2 regions of the Variovorax sp. MPBD4-3 genome follow, and region 2 is predicted to be linked to the other one. Evidence: predicted binding sites of a transcription regulator. Region 2 holds the regulator's gene; the other holds the start of a gene.
The links. The regulator NrdR, encoded in region 2, represses ribonucleotide reductase genes. The targets are predictions, from matches to a motif close to CACNANATNTNGTG.
Positions count from the first base shown of each region.

Region 1: AC1RVW_RS26045 (ribonucleoside-diphosphate reductase subunit alpha) is a predicted target of NrdR. The motif match lies at 5,000-5,013, and genes of this name have one in related genera.

Region 1 is NZ_JBXASW010000063.1:17,894-32,552, reverse strand. Features, by position in the region: gene AC1RVW_RS26070 (cytochrome C assembly family protein) at 1-613, shown strand, start outside; gene AC1RVW_RS26065 (PP0621 family protein) at 610-873, shown strand; gene AC1RVW_RS26060 (two-component system sensor histidine kinase NtrB) at 893-2,590, shown strand; gene AC1RVW_RS26055 (sigma-54-dependent transcriptional regulator) at 2,595-4,145, shown strand; gene ampD (1,6-anhydro-N-acetylmuramyl-L-alanine amidase AmpD) at 4,132-4,746, shown strand; gene AC1RVW_RS26045 (ribonucleoside-diphosphate reductase subunit alpha) at 5,097-8,012, shown strand; gene AC1RVW_RS26040 (ribonucleotide-diphosphate reductase subunit beta) at 8,216-9,394, shown strand; gene AC1RVW_RS26035 (histone H1-like DNA-binding protein) at 9,591-10,151, shown strand; gene AC1RVW_RS26030 (carbohydrate kinase family protein) at 10,221-11,123, opposite strand; gene AC1RVW_RS26025 (zinc-ribbon and DUF3426 domain-containing protein) at 11,181-12,557, opposite strand; gene prmA (50S ribosomal protein L11 methyltransferase) at 12,613-13,500, opposite strand; gene accC (acetyl-CoA carboxylase biotin carboxylase subunit) at 13,516-14,659, opposite strand, start outside.
Region 2 is NZ_JBXASW010000081.1:5,781-20,439, reverse strand. Features, by position in the region: gene AC1RVW_RS28295 (DUF349 domain-containing protein) at 1-226, opposite strand, end outside; gene AC1RVW_RS28290 (DUF748 domain-containing protein) at 428-4,252, opposite strand; gene AC1RVW_RS28285 (hypothetical protein) at 4,170-4,421, shown strand; gene AC1RVW_RS28280 (lytic transglycosylase domain-containing protein) at 4,928-5,779, shown strand; ZMP/ZTP riboswitch at 5,810-5,935, shown strand; gene glyA (serine hydroxymethyltransferase) at 5,977-7,221, shown strand; gene nrdR (transcriptional regulator NrdR) at 7,240-7,683, shown strand; gene AC1RVW_RS28265 (type IV pilin protein) at 7,722-8,183, opposite strand; gene AC1RVW_RS28260 (pilus assembly protein) at 8,204-10,342, opposite strand; gene AC1RVW_RS28255 (PilX N-terminal domain-containing pilus assembly protein) at 10,381-11,067, opposite strand; gene AC1RVW_RS28250 (PilW family protein) at 11,064-11,888, opposite strand; gene pilV (type IV pilus modification protein PilV) at 11,885-12,436, opposite strand; gene AC1RVW_RS28240 (GspH/FimT family pseudopilin) at 12,430-12,957, opposite strand; gene ribD (bifunctional diaminohydroxyphosphoribosylaminopyrimidine deaminase/5-amino-6-(5-phosphoribosylamino)uracil reductase RibD) at 13,153-14,274, shown strand; gene AC1RVW_RS28230 (riboflavin synthase) at 14,406-14,659, shown strand, end outside.

The sequences.
Region 1 (14,659 bases), on a different contig from region 2:
GTCGGTCACGGCGTGGCTGGTGCTCACCGTCTATGCGATCGAAAGCCGCATGTATCCCCAGCTCAAGGTGCGGCGCGCGCTTGCCTGGCTGGGCGCGGCCGCGGTGCTGCTGGCCATACTGTTCGCGGGCACGCCGCTGCACGTCTCGGCCTCGCCCTGGCTGCCGCTGCACCTGGCGCTGGGCATCGCCTCGTACGGCCTGTTCGGCGCCGCGGTGGTGCATGCCTGGCTGATCACCCGCGCCGAAAAGCAGATCCGCCTGGCCACCGCCGAACCCCATCAGGGCGGCGTGCCGCTGCTCACGCTCGAACGCCTCACCTTCCGTTTCGTCACCGCCGGTTTCGTGCTGCTCTCGGCCACGCTGCTGGCCGGCCTGCTGTTCAGCGAGCAGCTCTACGGCACCGCCGGCCGCTTCTGGAAGTGGGACCACAAGACCACCTTCTCGGTACTCGCTTGGCTCACCTTCGCCGTCCTGCTGATCGGCCGGGTCCGCTTCGGCTGGCGCGGCCGCACCGCGCGCCGCGTGCTGTACGCCGGCTCCGCCCTGCTGCTGCTGGCCTACGTGGGCTCGCGCTTCGTGCTCGAAGTGGTGCTCGCTCGTCCTCCTGCATGAAATACCTCCTCGTCCTCGCGGTGCTCTGGGTCGCGATCTGGCTTTGGCGCAAGAACCGGCGCGAAGAAATGCGCGACGCGATGCGCGAGCGCGCGGCCAAGGCGCAGCAGCGCCCGCCAACCCCGGTCGGACCGCCACAGGCCATGGTGCGCTGCGCCCATTGCGGACTGCACCTGCCCGCGACCGACGCCATCGCCGGGCCGGGCGGCGCTGTCTACTGCAGCACCGCGCACCGCGACGCCGCCACCGTGAGCCGCTGACCACGCAGCGCCTTCGCCAATGAGTTCTCCCCTCTGGTCGCGCGGCGAGCCTGTCACCGACTGGGACGTGCTCGAGATCGGCGGCAGCGAAAGCACCGCCCTCATCCGGCTGTGGCGCGGCTTCATGGCCGCGCGTTGCTTCGTCGCGCTGGTGCTGGTGCTGCTGCAGGGCGTGGCTTTTGCGCTCGGGCAGACGATGCAGCCGCTGGCCATCGGGATTTCCGCCGTCTACCTGGTCACTGCCTGGCTGACCATGCGCTACACGCGCCTGCAGCCGCCGATCCGGGGCTTCACCGCGCCGTGGCTGCTCACCGTCGGCGTCGACCTGGCCGCCTTCACCACGCTGCAGGTGATGCAGGGCGGCAACGTCAACTACACGCCGCTGTTCGCGCTGCCGGTGCTCATGAGCGCGGTGCTCGGCACGGTGGTGGTGGGCCTGGGCACCACGTCCACCGTCACGCTGCTGCTGCTGGCCGACGCGGGCTGGCACTGGCTGCAGCAGCCCGTCGACTCGTCGGGCCGCTTCGTGCAGGCGGCGCTCACCGGCACCGGGCTTTTCGTGGTGGCCCTGCTGGCGCACGAACTGGCCCGCCGGCTCGCGCGCGAAGAAGCGGTGGCGCAGCGCAACCGCAGCAGCGCGCAGATGCAGGCGCAGGTCAACGACCTGGTGATCGAGACGCTGAGCGAAGGCGTGCTGGTGATCGATGCCGAAGGGCTGGTGCACGCGGCCAATCCGGCGGCCGACGCGATCCTCGGGCAGGGGCTGGCGAAGCTGACGCTGCCTTTCCCCCTGCACGCACAGCCCGCCTGGCATGCGCTGGCCGCGCTGGCGCGCCAGACCTTCGCGCGCCGGGCGCCCCAGTCGGAAGAAATTCCGGTGGCGCAGGCGCGCGGCGCGGCCCGCGAGGTGCGCGTGCGCACCCGGCTCACACCGGCCGACGACAAGCGGCTCGACAGCCTGTGCGTGATGTTCCTGCAGGACTTGCGTGAACTCGAGGCCCGCATCCGCACCGAGAAGCTGGCGGCGATGGGCCGCATGTCCGCCGCGGTCGCGCATGAAATCCGCAATCCGCTGGCCGCCATCACGCAGGCCAGCGCGCTGCTCAACGAAGACCTGACCGACCCCGCGCACCGCAAGCTCACGAGCATGGTGCAGCACAACGCGCAGCGGCTCGCGCGCATCGTGGACGACGTGCTCGATGTTTCCCGGGCGCGCCAGCAGCGCGTGCTGTCGCTGGGCGAGCAGGTCGTGCTCGACCCCGCGGTGCAGGTGCTGGCCGAGGAGTGGATCCGCCAGACGCAACGCAAGGGCGTGCAGGTGTCGCTCGATGCGGCCGGCAGCGACGTGCGTTTCGACGCCGAGCACCTGCGCCGGCTGCTGGTGAACCTGCTCGACAACGCATCGCGCTACGCCGGCAAGCGCGAAGGCTCGATCCAGGTGCTGACCAGCCTTCAGCGCGGCACCTCGGGCCGCCCCGCCCTGATGGTGTGGAGCGACGGCGCGCCGCTGGAGCCCGCGGTGCAGCGGCACCTGTTCGAACCGTTTTTCTCGTCGGAAAGCCGCTCCAGCGGACTCGGCCTGTTCCTGTGCCGCGAGCTGTGCCGGCGCCACGGCGCCACCATCGGCTACGAGCGGCGCGCGCTGGTCCAGGGCGGCCCGGAGGGCAACGAATTCTTCGTGAGCTTCGCCGCCAGCGAAAACCGGCTGACACAATAGCGCCGTGAGCATTCCCACCCCTTCCACCCAGCGGCCGGCGCAGATCCTGGTCATCGACGACGAACCCGACCTGCGCACGCTCTACGAGCTGACGCTGCTGCGCGAGGGCTATCGCGTCGAGGCCGCGGGCAGCGTGTCCGAGGCATGGCAGCACCTGGAGGCGGGCCGCTTCGACGCGGTCATCACCGACATGCGGCTGCCCGACGGACAGGGCATGGAAATCATCCATCGCATACAGAAGGAGCAGCGCAGCGAGCGCTGCGTGGTGATGACGGCCTACGGCTCGGCCGAGAACGCGGTCGAGGCGCTGAAGGCCGGCGCCTTCGACTACCTCACGAAGCCGGTCGATCTCAAGCAGTTCCGCGCCGTGGTCGCTTCCGCCGTGCAGGCGCGCAATGCCGCGCAGCAGCCGGCCAGGTCGGCGCCTGCCGCGGCGGCGGGCAACAACAACGATGCGCCGGTGGCCATGTCGGACAGCGGCGCCGCCGCGCTCGAGCGCCTCGTCGGCGATTCGGAGCCCATGCGCCTCGTCAAGTCGCGCATCGCAAAGGTGGCGCGCGGCATGGCGCCGGTGCTGGTGCGCGGAGAGTCCGGCACCGGCAAGGAACTGGTGGCGCGCGCGGTGCACGCCTGCAGCCAGCGCAGCGACGGCCCGTTCGTGGCCGTCAACTGCGGCGCGATTCCCGAGAACCTGCTCGAGGCCGAATTCTTCGGCGCCCGCAAGGGCTCCTACACCGGCTCGGCGCAAGACCGCGACGGCTACTTCCAGGCAGCGCGAGGCGGCACGCTGTTCCTCGACGAAATCGGCGACCTGCCGCTGGCCATGCAGTCGAAGCTGCTGCGCGCGATCCAGGAGCGCAGCGTGCGTTCGATCGGCTCCACGCAGGAAGACGCGGTCGACGTGCGCATCGTCAGCGCCACCCACAAGGACCTTCATTCAGAGGTGCAGGCCGGCCGCTTCCGGCAAGACCTGTTCTACCGGCTCAACGTGATCGAGATCGCGGTGCCCGCGCTGCGTGACCGCCGCGAAGACCTGCCCGCGCTGTGCGCCGCACTGCTGTCGCGCATTGCGCACGAGGCCGGAATGCCGGTGCCGCACCTGTCGGACGACCTGCTGCGCCGGCTCGGCATGCACCCGCTCGACGGCAACGTGCGCGAACTCGAGAACCTGCTGCACCGCGCGGTCGCGCTGAACGACGGCGACGAGCTGCACCTCGACCTGATGGGCGGCTTCACCGCCTCCGCCGAAGCCGCCGCGTCCGCGCCGGCGCCGCTGATGCCGGAGATCACGACGCCCGCCATGCTCATGCCGGCTCCCGCGCCGGTTGCGCCGCCCAAGCCCGCGCCGCCGCCGCTGCCGTCCGACCTGCAGGCCTACCTCGACCAGCAGGAGCGCGAGATTCTCGTGCGCGCGCTGCACGACAGCGGCTTCAACCGCACCGCCGCCGCCGCGCGGCTCGGCATGAGCCTGCGCCAGATCCGCTACCGCATCGCGCGCCTGGGCATCACCACGCCCAACGGCGACGATGGCGCGAGCAGCCATGCCGACGACTGAAGGCACCGCAGGCGGCAACGACGACGGTGCGCTCTGGCAGGCCGGCTGGTACCGCTTCGCGAAGGCGCTGCCCTCTCCGAACTTCGGCCCCCGCCCCGCGGGCGCGAATACCGACCTCGTCGTGATCCATTCGATCAGCCTGCCGCCCGGCGAGTACGGCGGCGACGCTGTGCAGCGGCTCTTCACCAACCGGCTCGACTGGGACGCGCACCCCTACTTCCAGTCGATCCGCGGGCTCGAGGTGTCCTCGCATTTCTACGTGCGCCGCAACGGCGAGCTCTGGCAGTTCGTGAGCTGCGACGACCGCGCCTGGCATGCCGGCGTGTCGTCGTGGCGCGGCCGCGGCAACTGCAACGACGACTCGGTCGGCATCGAGCTCGAAGGCCTCGAGGGCCAGTTGTTCGACGCGCCGCAATACGAGACGCTCGCGAGCCTGTGCGCCGCGATCGCGCAGCACTATCCCATCGCCCACATCGCCGGCCACGAGCACATCGCGCCGGGCCGCAAGCAAGACCCCGGCGCCGGTTTCGACTGGCGCCTGCTGCGCGAGCAATTGGGCTGGAGTCCACAAATGTTTCCTGCACAGGTGGTGCAGCGCTAATTTTTTCAATCGCGCGGCGGCTCGCGATGCGCGGATCGTGCGTCGCGGCAATGCGGAAATGTCTGTCGCTCGATCAAGCAACCATGCGCCTTGCAGGCCCAAATCGGCTCGCAAGCCAAGCCCCATGCGGCTTGCGCGACCATAGCCCAGTATTCACGCGGCATCTCTGCTGTTGTCCTACGCCGAAAGAGATGCCGGCAAGGCTTGTATCGAGACGAAAACGCTACATCTAGTGGGTTGTACACCCCTCGCACCCTAGATATAGTGTCCAACGTCCGGTCATCAACACCGGCGCGACGCCCGGCCCAGGCGTCGCCATCCAACAAGAATTGCCAACCGAGAGGAAGCGAATGCAAACTGCCCTGACCCCCCAATCGACCCCGCGTGCCGTTCCCTCGACGCCACCGCAGCAGCAGCGAGACACTGCCGGCTCCCCCAACGTCCAGAACCTGGCCCACTACCAGATCATCCGCCGCAACGGCGCCGTGGTGCCCTTCGAGCCGAACAAGATCGCCATCGCGATGATGAAGGCCTTCCTCGCCGTGCACGGCACGCAGGGCGCGGCTTCGGCCAGCGTTCGCGAGACGGTCGACGTGCTCACGCAAGGCGTGATCCGCGCGCTGGTGCGCTCGCGTCCGGGCGGCGGCACCTTCCACATCGAAGACGTGCAGGACCAGGTCGAACTCGGCCTGATGCGCGGCGGCCATCATGAAATCGCGCGCGCCTACGTGCTGTACCGCGAGCGCCGCACGCAGGAGCGTTCGAAGCAGGGCGAACAACAAGCGCCGGCCACGCCCGCGCTGCACGTGCTGGACAACGGCGAGCTGGTCGCGCTCGACATCAACGAGCTCAAGGGCCTGATCGAATCCGCCTGCGAGAACCTGGGCGAGAGCATCACCGCCGCGCCGATCGTCGCCGAGACGATGCGCAACCTGTACGACGGCGTGCCGCTCGACGAGGTCTACAAGGCCTCGATCCTGGCCGCCCGCACGCTGATCGAGAAGGACCCCGACTACACCTTCGCCACCGCGCGCCTGCTGCTGCACACGATCTTCAAGGAAATCATCGGCCGCGAAGTGATGCCTGCCGAGCGCGCCACCGCCTACGCCGACTACTTCCCGCAGTTCATCAAGAAGGGCGTGGACAACGACCTGCTCGACGAAAAGCTGCTGCAGTACGACCTGCCCCGCCTGGGCGCCGCCCTGAAGGCCGAACGCGACAACCAGTTCGACTACCTCGGCCTGCAGACCCTGTACGACCGCTACTTCCTGCACGTGCGCAAGACCCGCATCGAGCTGCCGCAGGCCTTCTTCATGCGCGTGGCCATGGGCCTGTCGCTGAACGAAATCGACCGTGAAGCCCGCGCCATCGAGTTCTATGAAGTGCTGTCGTCGTTCGACTTCATGTCGAGCACGCCCACGCTGTTCAACGCCGGCACGCTGCGCTCGCAGCTGTCGAGCTGCTACCTGACCACCGTGCCCGACGACCTGGACGGCATCTACGAGTCGATCAAGGAAAACGCGCTGCTGTCGAAGTTCGCCGGCGGCCTGGGCAACGACTGGACCCGCGTTCGCGCACTCGGCAGCCACATCAAGGGCACCAACGGCGAATCGCAGGGCGTGGTGCCGTTCCTGAAGGTGGTGAACGACACGGCCGTGGCCGTGAACCAGGGCGGCAAGCGCAAGGGCGCCGTCTGCACCTACCTGGAAACCTGGCACCTCGACATCGAGGAGTTCCTGGAGCTGCGCAAGAACACCGGCGACGACCGCCGCCGCACGCACGACATGAACACCGCCAACTGGATCCCCGACCTGTTCATGCGCCGCGTGATGGAAAAGGGCACCTGGACGCTGTTCTCGCCCTCCAACGTGCCCGACCTGCACGACCTGTTCGGCGCCGAATTCGAGAAGGCCTACGTCGCCTACGAAGAGAAGGCTGCCCGCGGCGACATCAAGCCCGCGCGCACCATCCAGGCGACCGACCTGTGGCGCAAGATGCTCACGATGCTGTTCGAGACCGGCCACCCCTGGATCACGTTCAAGGACGCCTGCAACGTGCGCTCGCCCCAGCAGCACGCCGGCGTGGTTCACTCGTCGAACCTGTGCACCGAGATCACGCTGAACACCAGCGACACCGAAACCGCCGTGTGCAACCTCGGCTCGGTGAACCTGCTGCAGCATCTGAAGGACGGCAAGGTCGACCAGGAAAAGCTCAAGAAGACGATCTCCACGGCGATGCGCATGCTCGACAACGTGATCGACATCAACTACTACGCCGTGAAGAAGGCGCGCGACTCGAACCTGCGCCACCGTCCGGTCGGCCTGGGCCTGATGGGCTTCCAGGACGCGCTGTACGAACTGCGCATTCCCTACGCCTCGCAAGAAGCCGTGCAGTTCGCCGACGAGTCGATGGAAGCCATCTGCTACCACGCCTACTGGGCATCGACCGAGCTTGCCCGCGAACGCGGCAAGTACTCGAGCTACAAGGGCTCGCTGTGGGACAAGGGCATCCTGCCGATCGACTCGCTCGACCTGCTGGAAAAGGCACGCGGCGGCTACGTCGAGGTCGACCGCTCGGCCACCCTCGACTGGGACGCGCTGCGCCAGAAGATCAAGGCCGACGGCATGCGCAATTCGAACTGCGTGGCCATCGCTCCGACCGCGACCATCTCGAACATCATCGGCGTGGACGCATCGATCGAACCCTGCTTCGGCAACCTGTCGGTCAAGTCGAACCTGTCGGGCGAATTCACCGTGATCAACCACTACCTGGTGCGCGACCTGAAGCGCCTGGGCCTGTGGGACGACGTGATGGTCATGGACCTGAAGCACTTCGACGGCTCGCTGCGTCCGATCGACCGCGTGCCGCAGGACGTGAAGGCGCTCTACGCCACCGCGTTCGAAGTGGAAACCACGTGGCTGGTGGAAGCCGCCGCGCGTCGCCAGAAGTGGATCGACCAGGCGCAGTCGCTGAACATCTACATGGCCGGCGCATCGGGCAAGAAGCTCGACGACACGTACAAGCTCGCATGGCTGCGCGGCCTGAAGACGACCTACTACCTGCGCACGCAGAGCGCGACGCACGCCGAGAAGTCGACGGTGCAGTCGGGCCGGCTCAACGCAGTGTCGTCGGGCAGCGATGCACCTTCGGGCATGAGCGCGCTCGAAGCCGCTGCAGCAGCGGCGAAGGCGCAGATGAACGCGATTCCCGCCACCGACATCGCGTTCTGCGGCGTGGACGATCCGACCTGCGAAGCCTGCCAGTGATGAGTGAATCGAAGCGCCGTCCGGCGCTTCGTTGAATCAGCGAGGCGCATGCGAAAGTCGTGCGACGGTCACTCGATGAAGCCATTGACTGACATCGCACGATGCATGCGAGCAACATAACAACCACATAAATGGCGTGCGATGTGAACGAGCACTTTGCAACTCACATCGTTACTCCGATAATTTGAGCATTGGATTTTTCTATGTTGACCTGGGACGAAGAAGTCAAGCCCTCCTTACCAAAGGATATGCAACAAGGATTGCAGCAGCACCACGCATCGACCGGCGGTTTTTCCGCGGGCCGTTCGGTGGATGCTCCGACTTCGTCGATTGCACAGCCCGCAGCAGCAACGCCCGCGGCCACCCAGCGCGTCAAGGCCTCCGACAAGCGCATCATCAACGGTCAGACCGACGTCAACCAGCTGGTGCCCTTCAAGTACAAGTGGGCGTGGGAAAAGTACCTCGCCACCTGCGCCAACCACTGGATGCCGCAGGAAGTGAACATGACGCGCGACATCGCGCTCTGGAAAGACCCGAACGGCCTGACCGAAGACGAGCGCCGCATCGTCAAGCGCAACCTCGGCTTCTTCGTGACTGCCGACTCGCTGGCCGCCAACAACATCGTGCTGGGCACCTATCGCCACATCACGGCCCCCGAATGCCGCCAGTTCCTGCTGCGCCAAGCCTTCGAGGAAGCGATCCACACGCACGCGTACCAGTACATCGTCGAGTCGCTCGGCCTGGACGAGAGCGAGATCTTCAACGCCTACAACGAAGTGCCGTCGATCCGCGAGAAGGACCAGTTCCTGATCCCGTTCATCGACGCCATCAGCGACCCCAACTTCAAGACCGGCACCCACGAGACCGACCAGACGCTGCTCAAGTCGCTCATCGTGTTCGCCTGCCTGATGGAAGGGCTGTTCTTCTACGTCGGCTTCACGCAGATCCTCGCGCTGGGCCGCCAGAACAAGATGACCGGTGCCGCCGAGCAGTACCAGTACATCCTGCGCGACGAGTCGATGCACTGCAACTTCGGCATCGACCTGATCAACCAGCTCAAGCTCGAGAACCCCGGCCTCTGGACCCCCGAGTTCAAGGCGGAGATCAAGGCCCTCTTCATGAAGGCCGTCGAGCTCGAATACAAATACGCCGAAGACACTATGCCTCGCGGCGTGCTCGGCATGAATGCCTCCATGTTCAAGGGCTACCTGCGCTACATCGCCAATCGGCGTGCACAGCAGATCGGCCTCGAAACGCTCTTCCCGAACGAGGAAAACCCGTTCCCCTGGATGAGCGAAATGATTGACCTGAAGAAAGAGCGCAACTTTTTCGAAACCCGCGTGATCGAGTACCAGTCGGGTGGTGCGCTCTCCTGGGATTGAATCTTTCGACAAGAATTAATGAATTCAAGAATTGCCCTTGCCACCGATCGCGCCATAGAGCGCGGCATGGACGAGGGCTCAGGTGTTCATGGTGCTGGGGCTCAGATTCCAACGCCATGAATCGCTTCACGCTACCCAACGTGCGTGGAGTGCTTCAATAGGTTGATTTTTTCAACTTGATCAAGGAGAAATAGAAATGGCAACTGCAAAGAAAGCGCCGGCTAAGAAAGCCGCTGCAAAGAAGGCTCCGGCAAAGAAGGTCGTGGCTGCAAAGAAGGCTCCGGCAAAGAAGGTAGCCGCCAAGAAGGCACCGGCCAAGAAGGTCGCTGCCAAGAAGGTAGCCGCCAAGAAGGCGCCGGCGAAGAAGGTAGCGGCCAAGAAGGCAGCACCGGCCAAGAAGGCCGCCGCCAAGAAGGCCGCCGCCAAGAAGGCGCCTGCCAAGAAGGCCGTAGCGAAGAAGGCCCCGGCCAAGAAGGCTGCTGCGAAGAAGGCGCCTGCCAAGAAGGCCGCCGCCAAGAAGGCGCCTGCGAAGAAGGCTGCTGCCAAGAAGGCGCCTGCGAAAAAGGCCGCGGCCAAGAAAGCCGCGAAAAAGCCCGCTGCCAAGCCTGCCGCTGCTGCCAAGAAGCCTGCTGCGAAGAAGGCTGCCAAGGCAGCAGCGCCCGCCAAGGCTGCCGTAGCACCCGCTGCTGCTCCTGCTGCACAGACGACGCTGAACCCTCAAGCTGCATGGCCGTTTCCCACGGCCAGCAAGCCCTGAGTCTTTTCAGCGGCCCTGAAGGCGCAAAAGCCCGACACCTCACGGTGTCGGGCTTTTTTATTGGGCGAATCAGAGGCCCAGGGCCTTGCGGTCGACCTGGTAGTTCTGCGGGCCGCGCTGCGCGATCTTGAGCGCGCCGATGCGATTGCCAAGGGCCGCGCACTGCGCCAGCGGCCATTCCTTTTCCAGGCCGAACAGCAGCGCACCGCGCCATGCATCGCCGCAGCCGGTGGGCTCGACCACCTCCGTCGGCACCACGCCGGGCACGTGTTCGCGCACACCGTCGGTCCACACTTCGCAGCCGTCGGCCGCCAGCGTGACCACGAGGCCGCGCACGCGCTGCGAGATCTCGGCCAGGCTCCAGCCGGTGCGTTGCGACAGCATCTTGCCTTCGTAGTCGTTCACCACCACCCAGCTCGCAAGCTCGACGAAGTGGCGCAGCGCCTCGCCGTCGAACATCGGCAGGCCCTGGCCCGGATCGAAGACGAACGGAATGCCGGCGGCGGCAAACTGCTCCGCGTGCTGCAGCATGGCGTCACGGCCGTCCGGCGCGATGATGCCGAGCTTGATGTCCTCGCGCGCCGTCACCTTGGTGACGTGCGCCTGCTGCATCGCGCCGGGGTGGAAAGCGGTGATCTGGTTGTTGTCGATGTCGCTCATGATCATCGCCTGCGCGGTGAAGGTGTCGTCGAGCTGGCGCACGAACTCCGTGCTGATGCCCAGCGAGCGCATGCGCTCGAGGTACGTAGCACCGTCGCTGCCCAACGTGGCCATCGGCAGAGCGGTGCCGCCGAGCGCATTGAGGCTGTAGGCGATGTTGCCGGCGCAGCCGCCGAAGTCGCGCCGCAGGGTCGGCACCAGGAACGACACATTCAGGATGTGCAACTGGTCGGGAAGAATCTGGTCGGCGAACCGCCCCTCGAAAGTCATGATCGTGTCGAACGCGAGGGAACCGCAAATTACTGCTGCCATGGGTGAGCCGTTGGTTGAAGGAATGGAAAAAGCAGAGGACGCGTGCGAGCGCCCTGCTCAAGGATAGAAGGCCTCGACGCGGTAGCCCGCGATGGGCGGCAGGGCCGCCGCTTCCGAGGCCGACAGCGTCAGCGGCAGCGAAGCCGCCCTGTCGGACCGCGCAGCCAGCACGGTAGGAGCACCGTAGTCGGCCGGCATGAGCACGCGGCGCACCACGGCACGTTCCTGGGTATCGAGCAGCGACAGCTCCACGGCAGGCATCGCGAGCGGCACCGTGGCGCCGTTGCGCAAGGTGAAGCTCAGGCGGTAGTCGTTGCTGCCGCTCTTCTCGCGTGCGAAGGCGGCGCCCTCGATCACGATGTCGCCGATCTGGCGCAGCGCCGCGAGCTCGCAGCCGGTGTACTGGCACAACGCCGCCAGTGCGGGACGCAGATTGGGTTGGCGCGCGGCGATGCCGTCACGCTCATGGCGGATGACCTGCACCACGAGCAGCAGCACGGCGAGCACCGCCAGCAGCACAAGCACTGCACGCACGCCCCTGCGCTGCCAGAAGCCCGGCGATGCGTTATCGGCCGGATCGTCTTCTTCGGACAGCGGATGCCCCGGCGGCGGCTCGAAGGTGGAAGACAAAGAAAAGTCGGGCTCGCTCTCGGTCTCGGTCTCCACGGCCTGCACCACGGCAGCCGAGCTCGCAGCCTTCGCGGCCGCGCGTTCCTCGCGGGCCTTGGCGCTCGCGATCTTGGCCGACTTGATGCGGGCGCGGCGCAGCGCCTTCTGCATCTGCACCTGGTCGTGGTCTTTTTCTTCCTGCTCGCGCTCGCCCTCCCCGTCGTCGCTGGCGCGCTCGACCAGCGTGCGCATCCTGGCCTGCGGCTTCACGGGCAGCGGCGGCGCCGGCGGAGGTGGAGGCGGCGGCGCAGACGCGAGGTTGAGATCGATGCTGGGGAACGGAGGCAGCGTGCTCTGCGGCGGCCTCCACGCGGGCTCGGTGGTGTCGAGGTCGGACCAGGGCTCGTCCGCGGCGATGCCGTGTTCGGGAAGCTCCAGGGAAAAGTCGAGCGGCGACGGCAGCGGAGGCATGACGGCCGGCTGCGGGGAACGCTCATGCCGCGACTGCTGCTCGGGCTCGTCGTCGAAGAAATCGGCGTCTTCCGCCGGCTGGACGGGCGCAGCGGCCGGCGGCGGAGGCACCGGCACCGGTGACGGCGCAGTCTTCGGCTCGCTCGACGATTCGACCAAGCCAGGCATGTAGCCACCCTGCATCGCAGGCGACGAACCCGCCGATGCGCCATCGGGCGCTTCGTGCAGGTCGAGCGTGGCGTCGAACACATGGCTGCAGCGTCCGCAGCGCACCCAGCCGTCGGAGATGCGAAGCTGGTCGCGCACCACCTTGAAGGTGGTGGTACAGGCGGGGCAGCGCGTGACGAGGCTCATGACGGGGCGATTGTAGGGTCGGGCCCTCGCCGCGTGAGGGGCGCGAAGCGGCGGTTCAGCAGCGCGCGGTCATGAGGATCCAGCCATCCTCGGTGTCGCTGACTTCGAGCGCGGCGTACGGTGCGTAGGCCTCTTTCAATTCGTCTGCCTGGCGCTCGAGGATGCCGGCCAGCACCAGCGATCCGCCGGCCTTCACATGGCTGCGCAGCAGCGGCGCGAGCACCTTGAGCGGCGTGGCCAGGATGTTCGCGAGCACGGTGTCGTAGGAGCCCTTGGCTGCATCGGGCAGTCCGGCCTTCAGCTGGACGCCGTTGGCCTCGGCATTGAGCCGGGTCGACGAAACCGCGGCTTCGTCGATGTCGACGGCGTCGATGTCGCTCGCGCCGAACTTCGCCGCGCCGATCGCCAGGATGCCGGAGCCGCAGCCGTAGTCGAGCACGCGCTGGCCGCCCAGGCCGCCCTGCCGCGTGGCGATCCAGCGCAGGCACATGCGGGTGGTGGGATGCGTGCCGGTGCCGAAAGCGAGCCCCGGGTCCAGCCGGATCACTTCCCTGGCCTGTTCGGGGGGCTCGTGCCAGGTGGGCACGATCCAGAACTCGGGCGTGATCTCGACCGGCGCGAACTGCGACTGCGTGAGCCGCACCCAGTCCTGCTCGGGCACGACGCCGATGCCGAGCACCTCGCAGCCTTCGAAGAAGTCCTGCAGCGCCAGCACGGAAGCCGCATCCTTCGCGGCCGCCTCGTCGGGAAACAGCGCGATCACGCGCGAACGCTGCCAGCCATCCTTGGGCGGCGGCATGCCGGGTTCACCGAACAGCGCCTGCTCGGCGTCGGTCTGCGCGTCGGCGTCTTCCACCGACACGCTCAGTGCATCGAGTGCATCGAGCGCATCGCTGAGCGTTTCGACCCGGTCTTCCGGCGCCATCAGGCGGAGTTCAAACATCGCGGTCTTTCCAGGTCAGCGCTTGTGTGCAGCCAGCCACTCTTCGAGATAGTGGATGTTGGTGCCACCGGTCATGAACTTGGAATCGACCATCAGCTCGCGGTGCAGCGGGATGTTGGTCTGGATGCCCTCGATCACGGTTTCGTTGAGCGCCGTGCGCATGCGGGCCATGGCCTGCTCGCGCGTGTCGCCGTACACGATGATCTTGCCGATCATGGAGTCGTAGTTCGGCGGCACGAAGTAGTTGGTGTACGCATGCGAATCGACGCGCACGCCAGGGCCGCCCGGCGGGTGCCACATGGTGATGCGGCCGGGCGACGGCGTGAACTTCCAGGCGTCTTCGGCGTTGATGCGGCACTCGATGGCGTGGCCGTGCATCTGGATCTGGCGCTGCGTGAACGGCAGCTTCTCGCCGGCGGCGACCATGATCTGCGTCTTGACGATGTCGATGCCCGTGGTGAACTCCGTCACCGGGTGCTCCACCTGCACGCGCGTGTTCATTTCGATGAAATAGAACTCGCCGTTCTCGTACAGGAACTCGAAGGTGCCGGCACCGCGGTAGTTGATCTTCTTGCAGGCGGCCGCGCAGCGTTCGCCGATCTTTTCGATCAGCTTGCGCGGAATGCCAGGCGCGGGCGATTCCTCGATCACCTTCTGGTGGCGGCGCTGCATGGAGCAGTCGCGCTCGCCCAGGTAGACGGCGTTCTTGTGCTTGTCCGCGAGGATCTGGATCTCGATGTGGCGCGGGTTCTGGAGAAACTTCTCCATGTACACGGCCGGATTGTTGAAGGCCGCGCCGGCTTCCGCCTTGGTCATCTGGATCGCGTTGACCAGTGCCGCCTCGGTGTGCACCACGCGCATGCCGCGGCCACCGCCGCCGCCCGCCGCCTTGATGATGACCGGGTAGCCGATGGCACGCGCGATGCGCTTGTTGGTGGCCGCGTCGTCCGACAGCTCGCCTTCGGAGCCGGGCACGCAAGGCACGCCGGCCTTGATCATGGCCTGCTTGGCCGAGACCTTGTCACCCATCGTGCGGATGTTGTCGGGCGTCGGGCCGATGAACTGGAAACCGCTCTGCTCCACGCGTTCGGCGAAGTTGGCGTTCTCGCTGAGGAAGCCGTAGCCGGGGTGGATGGCCTCGGCGTCGGTCACTTCGGCG
Region 2 (14,659 bases):
TGGCGCGCTTGAGTTCGTCGAGTTTTTCGCGCAGCAGGCGTGCGGCGCCCTTGTCACGTCCGCTCAGCTCCTTGAAGACTTCCTGCATCTGCTCGGGCGCGGGGTTGCCAGCGAGCCAGTCGCGGATGCGCGCGGCGCGCTCGCCGGAAGTCGGCGCGGTGAAGGCGCCGCCGGTCAGCGTGTCGAGGGCCTGAATGTCGTGTGGCTTGGAAGAAGTAGAGGTCACTGCGCGAAATCGTTGTCTTAGTAGAGAAAGCGAAGGCGCCGGCAAAGGCCGGCGCACATCGACATTTTCACCCACTTGCGGCCGGCCGCCGAATTCCGTCCTGGAAACGTGGCGAGCCCGGGGTTGCTGGCTGGGAGATTGACGGACTACATATATAGCAAGCCGTAGAGAAAAACCAAGTCCCGAAGCGGTTGCGCCGCGTCACTTCATGGTGAGGCTGAGCTCGGCGCCCGGCTTCCAGTCGGCGCCGCTGGCGGTGGTGCGCACCGCGCCCAGGAACAGGCGCTCGCTCGGCACGCTCTTCGCAAGCAGGTAGTCGCGCACGGCCGCGCCGCGCTCGACCGCCAGCTGCCGCATCGACTCCTCGTCGACCGGCACGCTCGCGAACAGCAGGTTTTCCATGTCCTTGAGCGGCAGGTCCTTGGCAAGGCCGACGAGATTGCGCGGCTTCGTGATGTCCGCGCGCTTGTAGACGGCAGTCAGCAGCTCGGGGTACTCGGCATCGGTGACGGGCGGAACGTCGGTGCCGGCCTGCCCGCCGCGCACCGCGACGCGGCGCTTCTCCGCCAGGGTCAGCTGGCGCACGCGCTGGCGCTGGTAGGCGTCGCGCTCCTTTTCGAGGCTGGCGGTGCCCGCGACCGTCATCTGCAGCGTGGGCCGGTCGGTCAGAGCCTTCGCGACCTTGTCCAAGCTTTCCTTGGCGGCGGCGCTCAGCTCCGAGCTGCCGGCATCGAAGGTGATGGCGCTCGACTCGCCGCTGCCGCCGCCCAGGCCACCGGTCAGCAGGCTGAACGGCGCGGTCACGGCCTTGACGATCAGGTTGACCACCGCCTTCCAGATCAGCGGGCCGACGCTGAACTGCGGGTCGTTGAGCGAGCCGCTCAGCGGCAGGTCGACGTCGATCACGCCGTTGCGGTCGGCCAGCAGGGCCACCGCCAGCTTCACGGGCAGGCTGGCGGGTGCGCCCGCCACTTCGTCGCCGAACTGCAGCTGGTTGAGCACCAGCTTGTTGGTGGCCGTGAGCTGGCCGTCGGCCGCCACCTTGTAGTTGACGTCCATGCTCATCTTGCCGCGCTCGATGCCGTGGCCGGCGTAGCGCACCGAGTACGGCGACAGCGGCGCGAGGTCGAGGTCGCGCATCTTGGCGGTGATGTCGAGTTCGAGCGGCTTGACCAGCGGATTGAGCTTGCCGGTGATTTCCAGTGCCGCGGTCTGCTGCGCCTTGCCGCGCAGTTCGAGGTCGGCCAGCGCGGGCCGTCCGCCCTCGCCCTTCGGCGGATTGGACGAGAACGAACTGAGCTTGCCGGTCAGCTCGCTGAGGTCGGCCGAGTAATTGGGCTTGACGAACAGGTCAGTGAAGTCGATCTTGCCGTTCACCAGGCTCATCGGGCCGAAGTTGATGACCGGCGCCAGGCCCGTATCGGCCGCTGCCGACGCTGCCGGCGCCGCGGCGATTGCCGCCGGCTTGGCGGGTTCGGGCGCGCCGCCGACCATTTCCTCAGCCGATACCGAGCGACCTGCGGGCTTCTGCGCCGCCGCCCGGGCCGCCGTTGTGGTGGTGGTCGTTCCGCCCGGCCCCTTGCGGGTGCTGGCCTCGCCGGCCGCGGCGGCCGCGGCGTTGGCTTCCGCCTCGCCCTTCTTGGTAAGGCTCAGCAGGTTCAGCCGGCCGGTCGGGTCGACGATCACGCGGGCGAAGAAGTCCGTCAGCGTGGTCTCGCGCACATCGACCGCCGGGGCAGTGTTTGGCGCCATGCTGATCTGCAGGCCGCGCAGGCTCAGCGTCTTCCAGCTCAGCAACTGGTTGTTGTTGCGGTCGAAGCCCGGCGACTGCGTGAGAGAAATGCTGTTGGCCCGGAAGTCGTCGAGCGCGGTATCGCCGGCCAGCTTGATGCTCATGCCGGCAGGCGTGGCCGCGTAGCGCACCGTGCCGCGATAGCTCGCGAAGGCGCGGCGGATGTCGACGTTGAGCGCGTCGGCGTAGTACGCCTTGAAGGCATGCGCCGGGAACGACGCCACCTCGAGCCGCCCCTCGGCCGCCAGCGGCTTGAGCACGACGCTGCCCTTGTAGTCGAAGCGCCCCGGCTCGGAGCGCCCGGAGCCGATGCGGCCCGACACTTCCAGCGGCGAAGTGGCGTTCGTTTCGGGGGCGAGCTTCTGGGCGAGCAGCCTGAACGCGGTGACTTCGATCGTCACCGGGGTCGCGGAAGCCTTGTCTGAATAAGAGAGCGCCCCGTTGTCGACGGCCAGCTTGCCGATGGTCAGCGCCCAGGGCTTGGTGTTGGCGCCGGGCTGCGGCGCCTCGGCGGCGGCGGGCTTCGGCGCCGCCACCTTGGCTTCGGCTTCCTTGGCGCCGTCGCCGGCCGGCGTCTTGAGCCAGCGCTCGAACATCCAGCGCTTCTCGTTGTCGCGCTCGATGCGCACCTTGGGGTTGGTGGCGGTGAACGAAGCCACGTTCAGCGTGTGGTTCGTCATGTCGGCCTCGGCGTCGACCAGCTCGAAGCGCCCGACGCTGGCCAGCGCGGTCTTGGCCTGCGTCAGCGCGAGCCCGTCCGCGGCCAGGCGGCGGGCCTTGAACTTGAGGTTGGGCTGGGCCCAGGCGATGTCGATCTGGCCGCTGAGCTTGCCGTCGAGCGTGGGCTCCAGGCTCTGCGCAAGATAAGGCGCGGCCAGCGACAGCGGCAGCGCATCGACCTCGGTTTCCACGTTGGCCACCTTGTCGGTGGCGCTGCCCTTGAACTTGAGCGAGGCGCCGGCAATGGCGGTGCTGCCGTTGAACTGGGCCGGCTTGTCCATGGGCCAGGTGACGCCGGTGACATCGAATCCGAGTTCGGTCACGTCGATGGCCGCGGCGGGTTTGACTGTTTCGTCGCGCCAGCCGATACGGCCGCCGCTCAGCGCGAACTTGTCGACCTGCACCTTCAGCACCGGCTTCTCGGCCGGCTGGCCGGCTGGCGGGTTCGCGGGCGCCGCCGGAAGGGGCGCGGCCTTTTCGGTCGCGCCGGTGGCGGGGTCGGTGGCCAGCAGGTTGAGCTGGCCGGCGGCGTCGCGCGCCACCGCCAGCTGCGGATTGACCAGCGCGATCTCGCTCAGGTGGAACACCGACTCGAGCGGCCGCACGTCGTCCAGCGCGAGCTTGAGCGACTCGAAGGCCAACAGGTCCCGCCCGCGAGCGTCGGCCACCTTGGTGGTGTGCGCCTCGACGGTGCCGGTGATCTTCAGTCCGTTGGTGGCGCCGTGCTCGAAGCCGATCTTCAGGTCGGCGTCGAGGCTGCCCGCCTGCAGGCGCACCGGCAGTCCGCCCGGGATGTAGCCGAGATACGGCACCAGGTCGAGCCCCTTGAACTGCACGTGCGCGTCCGTCTTGCGGCTGTCGGCGAAGGGGGTGGTGAGCGCGGCGGAGTCGAACTTGCTGCCGTTGAGCACGAACGCCAGCTTGGGCTCTGTATTGATGTCGCGCTTCGAATCGAGGTTGCTCAGGAAAGGCACCTTGAGCACGAAGTCGCGCAGCTCATGCTTGCGCTTGACGGTCTGGTCGTCGAAGTCGACCGAGCCGCCATTGATCGCTATGTTGTAGACCGCGAAGCGCGCGGGCTTGGCCTTCGGGTCGGCGGGCGGGCCGGCCGACAGCCTGGCAAGGATGTCGTCGATGTCGTACTTGCCGTCGGCCTGGTGCGTGAGCAGGACGGCCGGCGCGTCGATGGACAGGGCATCGATCACCGGTGCGAGGCGGAAGATCGATTGAAGCTCGGCATCGGCATAGATGCGCTGGACGGCCAACTGCGACCTGCTGCCATCGGCGGTGGCTATGCGCAGATCGTTCAACGTGAGCTCCAGCGTCCAGGGCTTGAAGTCGACCTTGCCGACGGTCACTTGCCGGCCGAGCTTCTCGCTCGCGATCTTCTGGAGCTGGCTCTTGGCGATCGGCGGCACCGCCAGCCAGGCGATGACCCAGAAGGCCAACAACGACAGCAACGCGACGATCCCACGCCGCACCCATTTGTTCTGTTTGATCGAAGCTACGTCCATCGCCGGAGTGTGCCGCAAAGACGCTTCAACTCCCCATGAGCGCAGCAACCGCAGCCGCGCTTCGGAAGAAATACCGCAAACACCGCAGAAGCTGCTGCGCAGTGCGCAGAAAAAGAAAGCCCGATGGCTCGACGAACGTCTTGCCACCGGGCTTGATGGCGGGCGCTAGACCCATGCCATCGTTTCGCGCGACCGGAAGTCAATGGTTCCCGCCGTGCTGGCAGCAAGAGATTGCCACCGTGGATCCTCGGTCGTTCGAGCCCTCGACTTACACCTCAGGCTGCCTGACCTCGGAAAAATGCCTGAAAACCTCAGGCCCGTTCAGATTAGGCGCCGCACCCTTGCTTTGCAAATGCAATTTACAAAGGGATTTCACCTAAGACAAAACACCTCGAAACCATGAACTTTTTAAACAACTATTAGCATAAAGATGCAATTCCTTATGCTTGACCAGGTATTAACCCACGCTAGAATCCGGCCTGCCCTGACTGCCTGACGCAGAGGGGCCTCACTGAATCCGCTGCCGAATCCCAACCGGCTTGATCAGGTCGCCGCGCTCCCAACCCACCTCCACTCCATGCGCGGAGCCTGATTCGTACCAATCCAAGCGCCGCTGCCTTCATCCATCGCCCTCACCGGCTTTGCGTATCAGGTGCCGCACAGAAAGGAAGAGCGATGAACAAGGCGTTCGATGCCACAGCCCGCGGGCTAAGGACCTTCGTGTCCGATGTGGCAGACGGCTTTTTTGAAATCACCCACAACGGGTTTGCACTGGTCGGCCTGGCCATCGTGTTCGCGGCCCTCGCCCTCGTGGCGCGGCCCGACCTGCGCAAGACCGGCGAGGAGCAACTGATGGGCTGGCTGCAGTCGCGCAAGCCCGCGCCTGAAGCCACCGACCTCGAGCCGACCGCCATCGAGCGCACCACCGCCGCGAGCCCCAGCGACCTGCCCAAGCAGCAGGCCGCCGTGGCTTACTGGCTGAGCAAGAAGTACAGCGTGGCGCCCGAGCCGCTGAGCGTGCTCGTCGCCGAGGCCTACAACATCGGCAAGCGCACCAAGCTCGACCCGACGTTGATCCTGGCGATCATGGCCGTGGAATCCAGTTTCAACCCCTTTGCCCAGAGCCACGTCGGCGCCCAGGGCCTGATGCAGGTCATGACCCGCGTGCATGGCGACAAGTATGAAAGCGCGGGTGGCACGCTCACCGCCTTCGACCCCGTGACCAACATGCGCGTCGGGGTCAAGGTGCTGCAGGAATGCATCGCCCGCGCCGGATCGCTCGAAGGCGGCCTGCGCTACTACGTGGGCGCGGCCAACCTCGAAGACGACGGCGGCTACGCCGGCAAGGTGATGGCCGAGCACGAGCGCCTGCTGCAGGTTGCCAGCGGCCGCGCGCCGTCGGTGCTGCCGCCCCGCACGACCGTGCGCGCGCAGCCGATTCCGGTCGTGACGCCGGCACCCGCGCCGGTCAAGGCCGACGAAGGCTCCGAACCCGCCAAGGTCGCCCTGCTTTCCGGCGTTTCCTGAAGCTGTCCTGGCCGGGTGTGAGCTACACTCGGCCTCGTACGCGACTGGCGATAGGCGCAGCACCCGAAAAAGGTGCCCCGCGCTGACGTGGAATACCACTGGGAAGCGTACCGCCTGACCACAACAGGCGTTCAGCCGTTCGCCTGGGCAGCCCTTGTTTGGTTGAAGAACAAGGACCTCGTCTTCAAAGGACTGCCATGTACCAACGCAACATCCTGGTCGAACAGACCGATCCCGAAATCTGGGCCGCCATTCAAGCCGAAAACGCGCGCCAGGAACACCACATCGAGCTGATCGCCAGCGAGAACTACGCCTCGCCGGCCGTCATGGCCGCCCAGGGCTCGCAGCTCACCAACAAGTACGCCGAAGGCTACCCGGGCAAGCGCTACTACGGCGGCTGCGAGCACGTTGACGTGGCCGAGCAGCTGGCCATCGACCGCGTCAAGCAGATCTTCGGCGCCGACGCCGCCAACGTGCAGCCGCATTGCGGCGCTTCTGCCAACGAAGCCGTGATGCTCGCCTTCCTGAAGCCCGGCGACACCATCATGGGCATGAGCCTGGCCGAAGGCGGCCACCTGACCCACGGCATGCCGCTGAACATGAGCGGCAAGTGGTTCAACGTGGTGAGCTACGGCCTCGACGCCAACGAAGCCATCGACTACGACGCGATGGAACGCAAGGCGCACGAGCACATGCCCAAGCTGATCATCGCGGGCGCTTCGGCCTACTCGCTGCGCATCGACTTCGAACGCTTCGCCAAGGTGGCCAAGGACGTCGGCGCGATCTTCATGGTCGACATCGCCCACTACGCCGGCCTCGTGGCCGCGGGCGTGTACCCCAACCCGGTGCCGCACGCCGACATCGTCACCTCGACCACCCACAAGAGCCTGCGCGGCCCGCGCGGCGGCATCATCCTGATGAAGTCGCAGCACGAGAAAGCCATCAACAGCGCGATCTTCCCCGGCCTGCAAGGCGGCCCGCTGATGCACGTGATCGCCGCCAAGGCCGTCGCGTTCAAGGAAGCCATGTCGCCCGAGTTCAAGGCCTACCAGCAACAGGTGGTCAAGAACGCACAGATCGTGGCCGACACCCTCACCGAGCGCGGCCTGCGCATCGTGAGCGGCCGCACCGAAAGCCACGTGATGCTGGTCGACCTGCGCGCCAAGGGCATCACCGGCAAGGAAGCCGAAGCCGTGCTGGGCAGCGCCCACATGACGATCAACAAGAACGCGATCCCCAACGACCCGGAAAAGCCGATGGTCACCAGCGGCGTGCGCATCGGCACCCCCGCCATGACCACCCGCGGCTTCAAGGACGAAGAGGCCCGCATCACCGCGAACCTGGTCGCCGACGTGCTCGAGAACCCGCGCGACGCGGCGAACATCGACGCCGTGCGCGCCAAGGTGCATGCGCTGACGAGCCGTTTCCCTGTCTACCGCTGAGCCGGAAATCCTGACCGCATGAAATGCCCTTTTTGCGGTCATCTTGAAACGCAGGTCGTCGAGACCCGCGTTTCGGAAGACGCCGACTTCGTCCGCAGGCGCCGCCAGTGCAGCGCTTGCGACAAGCGCTTCACCACCTACGAGCGGCCCGACGTCAACTTCCCGGTCGTCGTCAAGAAGGACGGCAGCCGCGCCGACTTCGATTCGTCGAAGGTGCGCGCCTCGATGATGCTGGCGCTGCGCAAGCGCCCGGTGAGCATCGAGCAGATCGACAACGCCCTGCTTCGCATCGAACAGAAGCTGCTGGCCAGCGGCCTGCGCGAAATCGACTCGACCAAGGTGGGCGAGCTCGTGATGCGCGAACTCAAGAAGCTCGACAAGGTCGCCTACGTGCGCTTTGCATCGGTGTACCGCAGCTTCGAGGACGTGGACGAATTCAGGCAGTTGCTGCGCGACATCTGAGCCGCGTCGGCAACCGCCCCCGCACTCTCACAGGCACCTCAACGGTTCCAGCAAAGCTGCACCAGCGCACTCGATGCGTCGGTGCTATTGCCGGCCAGCTTGACGCCCTGCTGGTTGACCGTGAGCGTTCCGCACTCGTCGTTGCGCGAAGCCCTCACAGGGACGGCTTGCAAGGTGTAGCTGGTTTCGTTTCTTGAGACAAAGCTGATGGCATAGTTCGCCGTGCCGGACGACGGCGACTGCCCCAGTCCTGCCGGCAGCGCGACGGTCGGCGGGGGGTAGCGTCCATTGGCGGTCATGTAGCGCTCGGTCCACTGTGCCGCCTGCAACAGCTGTTGCTTGGCATCGGCGCGCTTGGCCCGCAGCACGTAGCGCGTGTAGCTGGGGTAGGCAATGGCGGCGAGGATGCCGATCACCGCCGTCACGATCAAAAGTTCGATCAGCGTGAAGCCGCGCGAGCGGATCTGCTTGCGGCGCGGCGGCTTGGAATATCTGTTCATGGTTCGCCTCGGCTGCGCAGTCAGTTCGACGGCGACATCAGATTGCGCCAGCCGAAGCGGCGCACGATGTCAGGCCGTATCGGTGCCTTGCACTCGCCGGCGGCATTGCAGATCACGTCCTTGCCCTTCTCCCGGCCCTGCGGCTCGAAGACGATGTCGTCCTTGCCCGAGCTGTTGCGGAAACCGAGATAGCTGGTCGTGGTGGTGGTGGCCGTGCCATAGGCAATGCCGTCGGGTGCGGAGCCGTCGAAGAAGTCGACCACCATCGACCATCCGTCGCCGTTGGTGCCCGCGGTGCAATCGAGCGCATTGCTGCCCGACCCCGGAACGGTGCTCGAGAACAGGCCGGCGCTGCTGTTCAACGCATCGCCCGGATAGACGATGCGCTCCTTGGCGGCCGGCAGCTGAAAGTACCAGCCACGCTTGGCACGGGAGCCGCCGTAGTTCACGCTGTTGTTCGAGACGGTGCGGAACTCGCCACCGTCCGTCTCGACAGTGGCGCCGCCGACGGTCTGCGCCACCAGATCGGTCAGCACGGCCGTGCTTGTCGTGCCGCTGGCCCCGTCCCGGATGCCGTAGAGATACTGGTTGGCGGTATTGCTGTCGTCACCGACGGCGAACAGCCTTCCCGTGCCGAACACCACCATGTAGCCGCCGCGCGGATGGCCGGCGACCACCGGCGCCGCGGTGATCGGCTGCGCGGCGCCAGCCGCGAACAGCGGCACGTTGTCGAGGCTCGAGGCAGTGGCTGCGGAGCCCAGGGTCGCTTTCCACTTGCTGCTGTCGCGGTCGCCCAGGTCGAAGCGCCACATGTTGCCCAGCAGGTCGCCCGCATAGGCGAGGTCGACCTTGCCGTCGCCGTCACGGTCGATCACCCGCGGAGCCGACAGTCCGTTGCCGGTGCCCGCGCCCTGCGTGACGGGCGCCGGGATCTTGAGGATCGATTGGTCGCCGTCGAGATACTGGATCCACAGCATCGCCTTCTCGCTCGTGCTGTTGTAGCCGTTGCCCAGGATCACGGCCTTGCGGCCGTTGTTCAGCGGGGCCAGCTGCAGTGCGCGCCTCGAGAAGGAGTCGAGCGCGGGTTGCTGGAACTGATGGCCCAGGTCGTCGTCGGAAAGCGCGGTCGTGTCGATCAACGCCGTGTGGGCTGCCCTGGACTCGTCGATGTCTTGCGGCTTGGTGACGTCGAGCACGAAGTAGCCCTTGCCGCCCGCTCCCAGCGTGCCCACGAGGAAAGACTTCCACGCAGCCGCCTTCTGGGCGTCGGTGATCGAGGCTGTGGCCGTCGCTCCCATGTAGATGTCTGCCACGAAAGGGCTGCCGTCGACGTAGTACCTGTGGGCGTCGCTGCCTTCGCTGAGCCGCTTGAGCCCGGGCGCGGCCGCCGTGACGTAGAGGCCTTCGGGCACGTAGGCAAACGCTTCCTGTCCAGTGCCCGCGTCGAAGGCGTGCAGCATGCCGTCATTGGCGCCCACGTAGACCATCGGCGTGCGGGCGATCGAGGCAAATTTGGCATAGGCATCGCTGGTGAAGCCGCTGTTGGGCTTTCCCGCGTACCAGACGCCGGAGCCCACGATGTCGCCAAGCACATGCCCGCGTTTGCGCAGTTGCAGGCCAGCGCCCTCGTTGCTGCGGTCTCCGCGCAGGAAGTCGAGCACGGCCCGCCCGAGCGCGGTGTCTTTGTCATCGGTGCTGGTGGTTCCCTTGAGCGCGGCTTTTTGCGCATCGCTCAGGTTGGCCCAGCGGAACGGAATTCCGGTGCCCCTTGTCGCAGGGCTGGTCGCCGTTGCAGCAGCGGTGCCCGAGAAGCTGAGCACCTTGCGGTTGCTGCCGTGCGCGCCCGCCGCCGCCATGCGGGTGTCGAGCAGGTCGCGTGCGGACCATTGGGCCACGCTCGCCAGCCGGCCGTCGGCGCCGAACCTGGTAGCGGTGAGCGTGCCCGACCAGTTGGCCATGTCGTAGCCCGCCCTGTAGACCGCCGTGCCGGTCGAAACCCTGGAGGCGCTGGCCGAAATAGAAACAGCCGTGATCGGGCGATCCACCGAGCCGGGGTAGCTTACGCTGCAGCTTAGCCTCGGCGCCGGTGCCAGCGGGTACTGCGCTGCGTAGCCGACGCCCTGCGCCAGCATCAGGCCGGACACTGCGGCAGCCCTCAAGAAACATTTGATCTTCATGCTTCGCCCTGCCACGCTGTTCAATTCATCCTGGCGGCGACCGGATCAGGATCGAAGGCCATCTGCAATTCGACCTGCGTGCCGCCCGCAGTGCTCGCGCTGCGAGTGCCCGTGGCGACCGCAGTGATCCGATACAAGGGATATTTGCCGTTCTTGCGGTCGATGACCTCGATCCAGTACTTCGCATTGCGCAGCGCCGGATTGCCGGCGTGGGGTGCCCCGGTGAATTGCCCATATGACGCGTGCTCGCTCGCATACGGATTGCGGCTCCAGAACCGGTAGGCCTCGCTCCCGGACGCCGCCGCGACCGAATCGGGCGCGGCGAAGTAGCAGATACCTTGCTCGCAGCTGTTGGCGCCGTCGTTCATGTAGACGGTCACCCAACCGGTGTCGCGGTCGGGAAAGACGCGGCCGTCTTCGGCCCTGCGGCAGGGCGACTTCGGGAGTCCGGCGCAGGCAACGTAGGTCTCGGTCGAGTCGGCATAGGCCAGCTGCCGGATGTCTCGCTCGGCGTCGAGCAGCGCCGCCTCGGCAGCCTCGAAGGCCCGCTGATGCTCGCGCTGGTTGCCCGCCACCGACTCGAGCAACAGGGCGGTCCGCGCACCGGCCAGCGCCAGCAGGGCCGAGAGCAGCAGCATGGTCAGCACGATGAAGAGCGAAAACCCGTGCTGCGCCGCAGGCGTGCGGCGGTCGACGAGGTGCCTCATGGCGCCTCCAGGTTGTTGCGCAGTGCGAAGACAGCCGTGTAGACGCGTCGCAGCTTGCCGTCACGGGTGGTTTTCGCCGCGCCGTCGCAGTCGGTGTAGTCACCGCCCGGATTGCTACTCGAGTTGCCCGCAAGTTGCAGGCAGACCCGTACCGTGCGGACCCGGTTGAAATTCTCGACGCCGGCTGCCGTCACGTAGCGCACCACTGCTTCGTTTCCCGCGCCGGCGCTCACGCCGTACATCACATCGAAGCGCTCCACGCCGTCGATGAGCGGCTGCGGTGCGGCATTGCCGCTGCCCCGACATCTCAGCGTCCCATTCTCGACCGCGAACTCGCTGGTGATCAACCGCACGTTTTCCGGGTCGGCGGGATGGGCCGCGTCGTAGGTGACGCCCGCCGCGCTCTTGGCGCGCTGACCCAGGCAGTCCTTGAAGTAGTCGGGGCTCGGCGCGTAGCCGACCTTCAGCGTGTCGTTCCCCGAACCGCTCTTCGACTCCTCTCCCTTGATGGCGAAGAACGCCGGTTCGTTCTTGAGAAGGGTGTCCTTGTCCGGGTTGACGTTGAAGTAATACAGCGGCTGCGTGGCGTCGAAAGGCGTGTAGCCGGCCTGCCGTATCTGCTGGCCCAACATCCTGAACGCCAACGCAGACGACTGGTTGAGCACATGCACGTCGTCACCCGCCATGGCTGCGGTGCGGGTGCCGAGCATGCTCGCAACGGCGGCCAGCACCACCACCGAGCCGATGACCAGTGCGACGAGAAACTCGACCAGCGTGAAACCGGCATGCCGCGCGCAAGGGAAGAACGCCTTGCCGTTCATGGCTGCGGCGCCGCTACGACGAGTTCGATACAGGCCTTGCGCTCCGGACAGTTCCACTCCGGGTCCGGCGCGATCGGGTTGGCGACGGCAGGCTCGTCCCAGGCAATATGCACGAACAGCAAACCGCCGGCCGTCGCCTTGCTCTGTATGTCGGCCAGTCCACCCGGTAGCGCGTCCGCCGCCGCGCGCTTCCAGCGCCACAGATCGTCGACCGCGAGCTGGGTGGCGCTGCAATGGGCGCCGGCCCCGACGCATGAAGGCTCCGGGCCCGTTGGGTCCGCTGGCGACCAGTCGGTCACGTAGGGGCTGTCCGCTACAGCGCCTGGAAAGCGGTTGGCACGTATCCGGTCGGCGATGTCGCCTGCCAATCGCACCACGATGCTCCGGTTGCTGGCGCCCGCGCTTTCGGAAAGCACGCGCAACTGGAAGCCGGCCAGCACGAGCAGGCCGAACGAAAGCACGACAACGGCCACCATGACCTCGATCATCGAAAAGCCCGCCTGCCTCAAGCCCTGCCCATGCGGCTTGCGAGTCGGAGCGCTCAGCACTTGTCGCGCCCCTTGGCCACTCGAAGGCGTCCGGCACGCGAAACGCACAACATCACGGCGCGGGACGATCCGGCCTTTCCTGTCGGGTAGAGGCGGAAGCTGTCACCGCCGTCGGAGTCGCCCATGGCGTCGAACGACATGACGCCGGGCGCGGTTTTCCTCACCTCGACCCGCGCATCGGGCTCCTGGCGCCTGAGGGTTTCCACGGCGTCGCCGCTTCCGACCAGGGTGTCCCAGCCACAACTCCAGCCTTTGTCGACGCACCCTGGACGCGCCCGGATAGTCACGGTCTTTCCGCGCCGGGCCGCCTCGAAGCGCGCGTGGCCCACGCTCGCCGTCAGGGCCGAGGCCATGCCCTCGACGCGATACTTTTCAACCAGGCTGACGAAACTTGGCAGCGCCACTGCCAGCAAGATGATCACCAAAGCAATTGCAACCATCATTTCGACGAGGGTGAAGCCCCGTCGCCTACCGCTATGGCGCGCATGCGCCCGCGAGGACGCGCAAAATCCGTTGTTCATGTTGTACGTTCCGCCGCGTCGCATTCCAGTGCTCCGGCGGATAGCTCCCTGACTCTTCGATATTCGGAAAATTCTATTTTTCAATTCCTGCCGACGCGCCAATTCGATGACGGACGGTCAAGAAAAATGGACAAATGGCTTCCCGTTTTCAATTGCCTTGAAAATTCAATACTCAGGCAATTCAAGTTAAAAGAAATGACAAATCAAACCGCGAATTTCATGATTCAGGCGCTGAATCTCGCGCGCCAGGCCGGCCCCGAGACCGATCCCAATCCCCGCGTCGGCTGCGTGCTGGTCGCCGCGAACGGCGACGTGATCGGCCAGGGCCACACCCAGCAGGTCGGCGGCCCGCATGCCGAAGTCATGGCGTTGCGCGATGCTGCGGCGCGGGGCAATTCGGTCGTTGGCGCGACTGCCTGGGTCACGCTGGAGCCCTGCGCCCACCATGGCCGCACCGGCCCTTGCTGCGACGCGCTGATCGCGGCGGGCGTAAGCCGCGTCGTCGCGTCCCTCACCGACCCCAACCCGCTGGTCGCCGGACAGGGCTTCGAGCGGCTGCGCGCCGCGGGCGTCGAGGTCGAAATCGGGCCGGGGGCGCAGGAGGCCAGGGAACTCAACATCGGCTTCCTGAGCCGCATGGTCCGCAAGACCCCGTGGGTAAGGATGAAAGTCGCCGCGTCGCTCGACGGCAAGACCGGTCTCGAGAACGGCGTGAGCCAGTGGATCACCTCGGAAGCCGCCCGCGCCGACGGCCACGCCTGGCGGGCCCGCGCCAGCGCGGTGCTGACCGGCGTCGGAACCGTGCTCGAGGACAACCCGCGCCTGGACGTGCGCCTGGTCCGGACCCCGCGCCAGCCGCATCTGGTCGTGGTGGACAGCCGGCTGCAGACGCCGCCCGACGCAAACATATTCATCGAAGGCCGCACCGTCTGGATCTACGCGGCCAGCCGCGACGACGAGAAAGCCAGGGCGCTGGAGGCAAGGGGCGCCACCGTCACCTGCCTGCCCGATGCCAATGGCAAGGTCGACCTGGGCGCCATGCTGAAAGACCTGGCGGCGCGCGGCGTGAACGAACTGCACGTCGAATCGGGCCACAAGCTCAACGGCTCGCTGCTGCGCGAAGGCTGTGTCGACGAATTGCTGGTCTACCTGGCGCCCAAGCTGATCGGCAGCGGCCTGGACATCGCGAGCCACCTGCATTCGGACGGTCCGCTGACCTCGCTGGCGGGCGCCCTGCCCCTCGAATTCAAGTCCGTCGACATGCTCGGGCCCGATCTGCGCGTCGTGGCCCGGATCGCCGGAAGGGACGCCTTCTAGCCTCCGGCGCACGAGCGGCCGCCGCCGGGCCGCCCCAAGGCGGACCGCGCCTCCCCCTCGGGGGGGCGAATTACATGGCGCAAAGCGCCATGAAGAGCCGGGGGGCTCACGATGTCTGCGAAAATGCCGGGATGTTCACCGGAATCATCACCGGCGTGGGGCGCATCGCCGCCATCCACGACCTCGGCACCTCCTCCTCCTACGGCAAAAGACTCAGCATCGAGGCGCCCGACGGCTACCTCGACGACGTCGGGCTGGGCGACAGCATCGCGCTCAACGGCGCCTGCATGACCGTCACCACCCTCGTCCCCGAAAAACGGCAGTTCACCATCGACATTTCGGCCGAGTCGCTCGACAAGACGGCCGGCCTGACCGACGAAGGCAG